3 regions of the Virgibacillus kekensis genome follow, and region 1 is predicted to be linked to each of the others. Evidence: riboswitches for the same ligand, from Rfam matches in the RefSeq annotation. Region 1 holds a riboswitch; each other region holds the start of a gene.
What was found. Region 1 has a riboswitch for S-adenosylmethionine ahead of ACFO3D_RS08990 (methionine ABC transporter ATP-binding protein). Riboswitches for the same ligand answer to the same signal wherever they lie in the genome.
Positions count from the first base shown of each region.

Region 2: it holds a riboswitch for S-adenosylmethionine, as region 1 does, so the genes downstream of both, ACFO3D_RS10705 (methionine ABC transporter ATP-binding protein) here and ACFO3D_RS08990 (methionine ABC transporter ATP-binding protein) in region 1, are expected to answer to the same signal.
Region 3: it holds a riboswitch for S-adenosylmethionine, as region 1 does, so the genes downstream of both, ACFO3D_RS14060 (5-methyltetrahydropteroyltriglutamate--homocysteine S-methyltransferase) here and ACFO3D_RS08990 (methionine ABC transporter ATP-binding protein) in region 1, are expected to answer to the same signal.

Region 1 covers NZ_JBHSFU010000004.1:985,612-988,906, forward strand. The annotation lists gene ACFO3D_RS08985 (purine-cytosine permease family protein) at 1-1,337, shown strand, start outside; SAM riboswitch class I at 1,525-1,646, shown strand; gene ACFO3D_RS08990 (methionine ABC transporter ATP-binding protein) at 1,729-2,757, shown strand; gene ACFO3D_RS08995 (methionine ABC transporter permease) at 2,747-3,295, shown strand, end outside.
Region 2 covers NZ_JBHSFU010000005.1:89,108-92,402, forward strand. The annotation lists gene ACFO3D_RS10700 (methionine ABC transporter permease) at 1-658, opposite strand, end outside; gene ACFO3D_RS10705 (methionine ABC transporter ATP-binding protein) at 648-1,679, opposite strand; SAM riboswitch class I at 1,782-1,894, opposite strand; gene ACFO3D_RS10710 (thioredoxin family protein) at 1,967-2,281, opposite strand; gene ACFO3D_RS10715 (toprim domain-containing protein) at 2,455-2,808, opposite strand; gene gcvH (glycine cleavage system protein GcvH) at 3,063-3,295, opposite strand, start outside.
Region 3 covers NZ_JBHSFU010000007.1:324,846-328,140, forward strand. The annotation lists gene ACFO3D_RS14050 (PucR family transcriptional regulator) at 1-550, opposite strand, end outside; gene ACFO3D_RS14055 (YkvI family membrane protein) at 680-1,777, shown strand; SAM riboswitch class I at 1,880-1,982, shown strand; gene ACFO3D_RS14060 (5-methyltetrahydropteroyltriglutamate--homocysteine S-methyltransferase) at 2,092-3,207, shown strand.

The DNA of each region.
Region 1 (3,295 bases):
AAAGAGTCCCTCGCGCGAAGCGTAATATGGGTTGGTTAAGCATAACGAATATTACATTCGGAATTGCGACAGCCATTTTTTATTTTCAAATGGGAAGTGTTATGGCGCTTCAATTCGGGGCAATCAACGCCATAATTTCTGCCGTTTATGCCATCATTGTGGCCGGAATATTAGGGACATTCATTGCATATTTGTCCGCTAAGTCCGGAATGAACGTAAACCTTTTATCAAGAGGTGGAGGTTTTGGCTATATCGGCGCGTCCCTGACCTCATTAATTTATGCCACGAATTTCATTATGTATTGTGCGCTGGAAGGTTTAATACTCGTTTCTGCAATCCATGAGTTTTTCCCCGTTATTCCAGAATGGGTACTGATTCTATTCTTTGGCTTAATCGTTATTCCATTGAACTGGTTTGGAATCAAACAATTGGACAAACTGCAGAAATGGTCTTTACCATTATTCTTTCTATTCCTGATTGCTGCCATTGTGATGGCCGCTATGAAAACATCCGGTTATGATGGCGCATTCTGGTCATACATGCCTGAAGGTGTTCAAGTTGGAGGCACTGCATTACTGTTATGTATTGGAATGCAACACGGAATTATGGGCTTAACCCCTCTTCTTGCTTCAGATTACGCCCGCTTTTTGAAACCAAAGGATACGAAAATTGGAATCTTTGCTATTGGATTCATCCCTCAAATATTCTGCTTTGGAGTAATGGGTGGACTAGGTATTTGGTTCGGTGTTCGCCTTGGAGAACCAAATCCAGGAGTATATATTGTACTGCTTCTTGGTATTTGGGGAGCTTTATTTACAATGCTGACCCAAATTAGAATAAACGTTACCAATATTTATAGTGGTTCTTTATCCTTATCTAGTTTCTTTGAAAATATATTTAAATTTAAACCGGGAAGACATTTCTGGGTGGTCGTCACTGGTGTATCAGCAATCATCCTGATGCTTCTTAATATTGTTGAACACTTGGAAGTTGTCATGACATTTCAGGGAGTATTCCTATTGACATGGGCAACAATCCTGGTGGTGGACGCTATTTTCGTCAAAAAAATCCTGAAGATCGGTCCTGGCTATTATGAAGCAGAACAGGACAATTTATATAAATGGAATCCGGTTGGTGTAGGAGCACTTATCATAGCAAGCGGCATCGGTACCATTGCGGCATTAGGATTCATGGGAACATTTCTGCAAAGCACTGCTGCATTCTTCGCCTCAATCCTTGCTGCTATCCTAACAATTGTACTGGCAGTTGCCACAAAAGGAAGATATTATATCAAAAAAGATAACGAGGAAATTGAGCGGGAAGACTATATTGCTTAGAGAACAGGGCTATTAAACACTCAGAAATTGCAGCAACGATTACCGGCTAAGCGCTCGCCGTCACTGGCGGAGAATAACAGCTTTAAACAAAAGAAACAAAAAGTCTATGAATTTAGTAAATTAAATTGACAAAGCCCTTAAACTGTATTATGATAATCAGCATCAATTAAAAAGCGACTAACTTTTCTTCTTATCTAGAGAGGTGGAGGGACTGGCCCTACGAAACCTCGGCAGCGGAACTGATCCGTAAAAAATGATCAGAAACTGTGCCAACTCCAGCATGTGCCACGTGCACGTGAAAGATGGGAAGAGACGGTATCTCATATTATGAGTACCCCTCTTCTTATTTTTTTACAGAAGAGGGGTACTTTTTGTGTATAGGAGGGACAACATGATTGAGTTCGAGAGTGTATCAAAGGTTTACCAGCATAATGGCAGTGACTTGAGAGCAGTGGACCAGGTGAATTTGACGGTACATAAAGGGGAGATTTTTGGTGTTATCGGCTTTAGCGGAGCCGGAAAAAGCACCTTGGTCCGATTAGTCAATTTACTGGAACGTCCGACCGAGGGGCGAGTGATTGTAAATGGTGAGGATTTGCTCCAGCTCTCTAAACCGGATTTACGAAAAGTGAGAAAGCGAATCGGCATGATTTTTCAGCACTTCAACTTGCTGGAGTCCAAAACGGTTTATCATAACGTTGCTTTTCCCCTTGCTTTGTCGGGCACTCCGAAAAAGGAGATCAATCAGCGAGTTACGGAAATTCTCGAATTTGTCGGACTGTCGGATAAGGCCAAGCAGTACCCGGAAGAGCTTTCAGGCGGGCAAAAGCAGCGGGTGGGCATCGCCAGAGCGCTGGCTACATCCCCGGATATCTTATTGTGTGATGAAGCGACCTCTGCTTTAGATCCCGAAACAACGAAATCCATCCTCAAGCTTTTGCGAAAAGTTCGTGATGAATACGGAATCACCATTTTGATGATTACACACGAGATGAACGTGGTCCGTGAGGTATGTGACCGGATAGCTGTGATGGAAAACGGCCGGATCATTGAAAAAGGATCGATTTTCGATTTATTTTCCAATCCACAGCACCAGACTACACAGAACTTTGTGCGAACCGTGATGGAAAATGATATCCCTGCTTCCATTTTAAATGGAATTGAAGCGAGAGGATCATTAAGGAATATCTACCGTGTGACCTTCGTGGATGAAAGTGCCGGGCATCCTGTCCTTTCGCAGGTTGCTAAGAAGTTCAATGTGGAAGTCAATGTACTGTTCGGGCAGATTACAGAGCTTCAGGGAATTCCGTTCGGCAATCTTATTATAGAGCTTCAGGGAGATGAAGCAGAGATTTTACGCGTGATTAACCATATCCAGCAAAAAGTATCGATTCAGGAGGTGACGACATATGCAGGTTAATTTGATGGAATTTTGGCCCAGGATTTGGGAAGCGACATATCAAACCTTAGTGATGGTAGGCATTTCCCTGGTCGCCGCTGCATTAATCGGATTACCGTTAGGAATTCTCCTGGTGGTCACGCGAAAAGGCGGACTTCTGGAGAACATGCCAGTATTCAATGGTTTCAGCACCGTTGTGAACTTCTTTCGTTCTATTCCATTCATTATTTTGCTAGTTGCAATTTTACCTTTCACAAGGCTGATTGTGGGTACATCCATCGGAACCGCCGCGGCTGTAGTCCCACTCGTCATTTTCTCTGCTCCATATATATCAAGACTGGTGGAAAGCAGTTTACTGGAAGTTAAGCCAGGTGTTATTGAAGCAGCAGAGGCTATGGGGGCGACTCCCTGGCAGATTATCTGGCGTGTGTATATACCAGAGGGTTTGAGTTCGATTACCTTAAACTTAACTATCGCGACTATTGGACTTGTCGGAGCCTCGGCCATGGCTGGATTTGTCGGCGGAGGAGGACTTGGTGACCTCGCCATCGCTTACGGT
Region 2 (3,295 bases), on a different contig from region 1:
CTAATTTATTTGAAATAAAGTCTCCAATGAATTGGAAAATAAATACGATAATTATGATGAGTACGGTACAGACAAACACAACATCAAACTCCCGACGCTGAAACCCGAAGAAATATGCATAATTTCCAAGGCCACCGGCACCGATTACACCTGCCATTGCTGTATAGCCGATAAGGGCGATTGCTGTAACAGTCAGCCCTGATATTAATGCAGGCATCGATTCAGGAAGTAATACCCGGAAAATAATCGTGTGCGTTTTTGCCCCCATTGACTTGGCGGCTTCTACCACACCTTTGTCAACTTCCTTTAAGGCGATTTCTACAAGACGACCGTAAAATGGCGCCGCGCCGATTATCAGAGCGGGTAATGCAGCATTAGGACCACGGATCGTTCCAATAAGAAAGTCGGTGAACGGAAATAACAATAAGATTAAAATAATGAAAGGTATTGCCCTAAATACGTTTACGATTGCAGCTACAATCAGGTTAAGGAACTTATTCTGCCAGATGCCACCTTTCATTGTTAAATAGAGAAGCAGTCCAAGCAGAATTCCAAGAATAAACGTTCCTGCCAGTGCAATTATCGTCATATAAAATGTTTCATATGTCGCCGTATACAAGTCCTGCATGTCCAGGTTGGGAAACAAATTATTCAGCATCATGGATCACCTCCACTTCCACTGAAGTTTCCTCTGTAATAAAACCGACTGCCTGACTAATCTCTTGCGATTCTCCAATCACTTGTACAAACAAGGTTCCGTACGCACCACGTTGAGTATTGGTAATTTTACCCTGCAGGATATTTACTTCGATATTAAATTTCTTGGAAACCTGGCTGATTAATGCCTGGTTTGTGGTCTCCCCGATAAAGTGAAGTCGAAGAAGTTTACCGTGTTCATATGTTCCGATTAGATGGTCAATTCCTTCGTCTTCATCATTCACACCCATAACCTGCTCAACAAATTTCCTGGTTACAGGCTGTTTTGGACGTAAAAAGACGTCGAGAACATCTCCCTGTTCCACGATCTTCCCATCCTCCATAACTGCAACTTGATTGCAGATTTTACGAATGACGTGCATCTCATGAGTGATTAGGATAACAGTCAAACCCAGCTTCTCATTGATATCCACCAATAGGTCGAGTATGGAATTGGTTGTTTCCGGATCCAGTGCTGATGTTGCTTCATCACAGAGCAGTACTTTAGGTTTATTGGCAAGTGCCCTTGCAATCCCAACTCTTTGCTTCTGGCCACCACTTAGTTGGGAAGGATATGCATGCTCTCTTCCTGCCAGGCCAACCAGTTCAATCAGTTCCTGCACTCTTTTCTGCCGCTCGCTCTTAGGGACCCCAGCAATTTCCAGCGGAAAGGCGATATTATCTGCTACTGTTCTGGACCAGAGCAAGTTAAAGTGCTGAAAAATCATCCCGATTTCCTGCCTTGCTGCCCGAAGCTGTTTTGTGTTAAGTGCAGTAATTTCCTGATTGTCAATTGTAATATTTCCTCCGGTTGGTTCTTCCAGCCGGTTCAGCAGCCTTACGAACGTACTTTTGCCCGCCCCGCTGTATCCGATAACACCAAAAATTTCGCCTTCTTTTATATCAAGGGTCAAATTATCAACTGCTGTAATATTACGATCTTTGGCTGTAAATACTTTGTTTAAACCCTTAATTGTAATCACGGTAATCCTCCTCTGCCTTATCTGCTATTATGTCCTAATGAAATAGAAAAACGCCTTTCTGCAAGAGAACAGAAAGACGTAAACATATGTGGTCTTCAAGTTCCCTTATCTGTCAAAGCCATTGCTTTGCAGGAATTGGCACCTTTCAGATATATAATTCATCTGAGGTTGCCGCGGTTTCACAGGGCCAGCCCCTCCACCGCTCAAGATAAGAGATAATACATATTTAATTTAAAATCGATAATCATGATGATAGCATTGCTTTGTTAACCTGTCAATAAAAAATGTTATTTTCCTGCAAATAAGCTTGGCTCGTATTTCATGAGGTAACTGTATATATTGGCAGTGGATTTGAATGCATACACTTTTTCCCTGATCCGATTACCATCTTTAATCAGCAAACAAGGAACACTCTCAATCTGATGCTCCTGCATAAATTCAGGGTGTAGTGAGGCATTCATTTCGAAAAAAATAGTATCCTGATGGACCTTTTCTATTTTTTCAAGCATTCCCCTGGCAACTGCGCAGGTCCCACAAAATGGTGTATAAATATATAGCAAGTAATGGTCTTTTTTCAAAATTTCGTCCGTAACCTTTTCCAACAAAATCACCCTTAATAACTTGGTTCGGCATTAAATATAAAACTTAGTATTTGATATAGAATTTCCAAAAAGAGTCTCTGCTTTCTAAAAGGTCCTTATATATGAAATACAAGTCCTAATGGCGAATGCCATAGTCGCACATATGCAGGCAGTATAACTTAACTAACTACCTGCTAAAGTAAAAAAAGTGGATTGACTTCAATTCGCTTTCCGATTAATGCGGTGGCAAGGACATTTTCCGGTGTAGTGGCCACCTCCCGATATTCACTGCTTACATGAATATGCTCAGCATGCGGAAGCTCCTTCGCAAGCTGTTTACGTAACTTTAATCCGGAGTTATCTTCATCAACCAGTATATAAACATCACGATTATCCAAATCATATGTCTCTAAAAGTTCGTCAAGACGTTCAACGCCAAGCGTACCATTGGTGCAGATAATTTCAACTTGATCGTTTATTACCCGTTTGATTTGTTTTTTATCTGTAAGACCTTCCACGATAATCACTTTTTCCGGGTCATGCGTCATCATAACATGCACTCCTTAAACAAGGTCAAATTACCGAACTGACATTACCATTAATTCCCTTGATTCACACATACGTATCGTTTGGGGAAACATTCTTTTCTTTATTTTATGTAAAAACACAAGGTTTAGGCACACATAAGAAATTTGCCCAATATCTAGCTTGAGAACAAGGAGTGAATACTGGCGGTAAAATAAAAGATTGACTATGAACCATAGCTGTTCAATAGCCAATCTCTGTATTAAATCTGATATAATTAGTCTTCTTCTGTTACTTCCTGATATTGCTCAGCAGATAACAGGTTTTCGAATTCTGAGTCGTCAGATGGTTCGACAACAACCATCCATGCCTTTTCGTATGGAGATTCATTAACGAACTCAGGGCTGTCTTCAAGTTCCTCATTAATCTCTACTACAGTGCCACTTAATGGCGCATACAATTCAGAGACTGTTTTAACAGATTCAACACTTCCGAAAGGTTCATCTGCTT
Region 3 (3,295 bases), on a different contig from region 1:
GCTTGGCCTTCCGGTGAATATCATCACTATCCCTGAAATCGCCGCGTAAAAGCTGCCAAAAGAAATCCTTATAGCCTTCTTCGGATTTTTGACGTCGCTGCCGGCTTTGAAGGAAAAACTTTCGGACATAAGCGGAGGCTTCTTTAAACAATTTTATTTCTTCGTCGGAAAGGGTCTGGTCCGAAGTATGAGCCCAGATAAACCCAAGGATCTCATTCGATTTTCGGATAGAGATGGCAACCCGTCGCCCAAGCCCGATTTCTTTTATCTCCGGTATGATGACAGGATGGTCACTGTCGATTAGTTTAGGCATAATCCCATTTTTCCATAACCCATTTATAACCTTATCAGGAACTTTTCGGTTCATGATTGTTGAAATTCTTGCTTCATCAATATTCTCTTTATGTTTGCTGTATGAGACGACATGATGATTGGAATCCTCTATTGTAATTGGACATTTGAAAATATCAGCAATACGGTCAGCCAGCTCGTCGGGAGACACATATACTTCATTTAACCGATTTTTCAGTGTATCTTGATGTTGTGTCATTTATATTTCCTCCACATTTATTTGAGTAAATAAACAAATCGTAGTATTTATATTTTAGTATATACACAAACAAAAATCATCATTCGAATGTTATAGTGTAATGGGCAAATAGGAATGGAGGAAAGTAACATGAAGAAAGCTATGATTATTGGAAGCGCTTTTATGGGCGTAATCGTAGGTGCGGGGTTTGCTTCTGGGCAGGAAGTACTCCAGTATTTTACTAGTTTTGGTTTAATGGGCATCGTTGGAGCAATTATTTCAACCGCTTTATTTGCCTATGCAGGCATGGCTCTCGTATGGTTAGGGAGTAAAATGAAAACGACTTCCCATAAGGAAGTAATTTATAAAATAAGTGGTAGGACATTGGGAATGATCATTGACTATATTCTTATTTTTACTCTGTTCGGTGTGGGCGTCGTGATGATTGCGGGTGCAGGTTCCAACTTGAACCAGCAATTTGGATTACCATTTGTTGCAGGCTCTATTTTAATGACCGTTCTCGTTCTTTTGGTAGGAATGTTGAGAGTCAACAAAGTAGTTACCATCATTGGTGGTATAACACCTTTCTTGATTTTATTTGTATTGATCATTTCGGTTTACAGTTTAATGACAGCTGACGGATCGCTTACGACCTTGGATAGTGTTGCAAGGGAACTGCCTACTACATTACCGAACTGGTTAATTTCAGGGATTAATTACGTATCGTTTAACATTGCAGTAGGTGCATCCATGGCATTGGTAATGGGTGGAGCAGAAACAAATCATAAAACTGCTGCATTAGGTGGATTGGCTGGCGGTCTGGGAATCGGTGTCCTAATATTATTAAGTAACTTGGCTATTTTCTCCAAGGTTGAGCAAGTTGGCGGGGCAGAAATGCCGATGCTGGCGATTGTCAATAATATCTCACCGGTACTAGGAACATTTATGGCCATCATAATTTTTGCTATGATTTTCAATACGGCATTAAGTATGTTCTTCTCGTTTGCCGCTCGTTTTACTGAAGAAGGGACAAGCAAGTTTAAAGCATTTTTTACAGTTACGATGATTGTTGGGTTTGTGGTAAGTTTAATTGGGTTCACCGATCTTGTTGCATATTTTTATCCGCTTATCGGATATCTCGGTCTAGTATTGATTGCTGTATTAATCGCAGCCCCATTCCGAATTAGGAAATTAGAAATAGAGGAACAAAAAGGTGAAGTCGTAAATAAAAAAGAAGCGATGTCTTAAATACGTCGCTTTTTCCTTCGAGCTATATTTTAAAAATAATCTTGATTAAAATCACTACTCCGTGTAAGGTATTGATATAATCAAACAATTTAATACTTATTGATCTTATCAAGAAAGGTGGAGGGACTGGCCCGTTGAAGCCTTAGCAACAGACTTGTAAAAAAGTACTGTGCTAATTCCAGTAGCATTTGCTTGAAGATAAGAAGAGCGATTTCAGATTAAATGTGAAAATCAAAACCTCTTCTTATATAGAAGGGGTTTTTCTTATGGACAAGATTCAAGCAATGTACCATCAAAACGAGAGAGGGATTTAGATGACTAAAACAGCAGAAACGAATGTAGTTAGAGCACCCTTTAAAGGAGACCACGTAGGCAGCTTCCTTCGCCCTGAGCGTTTAAAAGAGGCACGAGCACAAAAAGAAAATGGGAAAATCACCGCCGAGCAACTGCGTGAAATTGAAAATGAAGAAATTACGAAACTAGTTGAAAAACAAAAGGAAGCAGGACTCCAAGCAATAACCGACGGGGAATTTCGCCGTAGCTGGTGGCATTTTGATTTTCTCGAAGGTTTCGATGGAGTTGAGGGTTATACTCCTGAACAGGGACTGCAATTTACTGGAGTAGATACGAAAAAACATGGCATTAAGGTAACCAGTAAAATTGGATTCAGTGATCATTACATGATAGATCACTTTAAATTCCTAAAAAGTATTGCCGGGGATGCGGTAGCGAAATTTGCGATTCCAAGTCCCAATATGTTGTTTTTCAGAGCGGATTTTGAGGAGGGGCTATACACCAGTGATGAGGAACTGTTCAATGACTTGATAGCTGCGTATCAGGGAGTTATTCAGGCACTTTACGATGAAGGATGCCGTTACTTGCAAATCGACGACACGTCCTGGGCGAGCTTTTTTTCCGAAGAAGGAAGAGCCGCGTTGAAAGAGAAAGGACATAATCCGGAAAAGCTTGCATCACTTTGTGCGCGGGCAATAAACGAATCAATTGCCAAGCGACCGAACGATTTACTCGTAACGATGCATATCTGCCGTGGAAATTATAAGTCAACGTTTATGACCAGTGGCAGCTATGAAGCACTTTCTGAAACAATCTTCGGCGGCCTGGATGTTGATGGGCTTTTCCTTGAATTCGATGACGAGCGCTCTGGTGGGTTCGAACCTTTGCGGAGCGTGAATCGATCTGATCTATATGTGGTATTAGGGTTGATTACATCGAAATTTAGTGATTTAGAAGATGAGGAACTTGTAAAGGCCCGAATTGAGGAAGCTGCCAAGTACGTACCATTGGAGCAGCTTTGTTTGAGCCCTCAATGTGGTTTTGCTTCTACAGAAGAAGGAAATAATCTAACCGAAGAACAACAATGGGAAAAAATACGTCACGTGGTGAAAATCGCCGGAGATGTATGGAAGTGATGATATAAAGAGCAGGCAAGGTGGAGAGCCTATGCACCTCGGCAACCATTTAAATTATTTTGCTTTACGACTTAACCCCTTCTCTGTA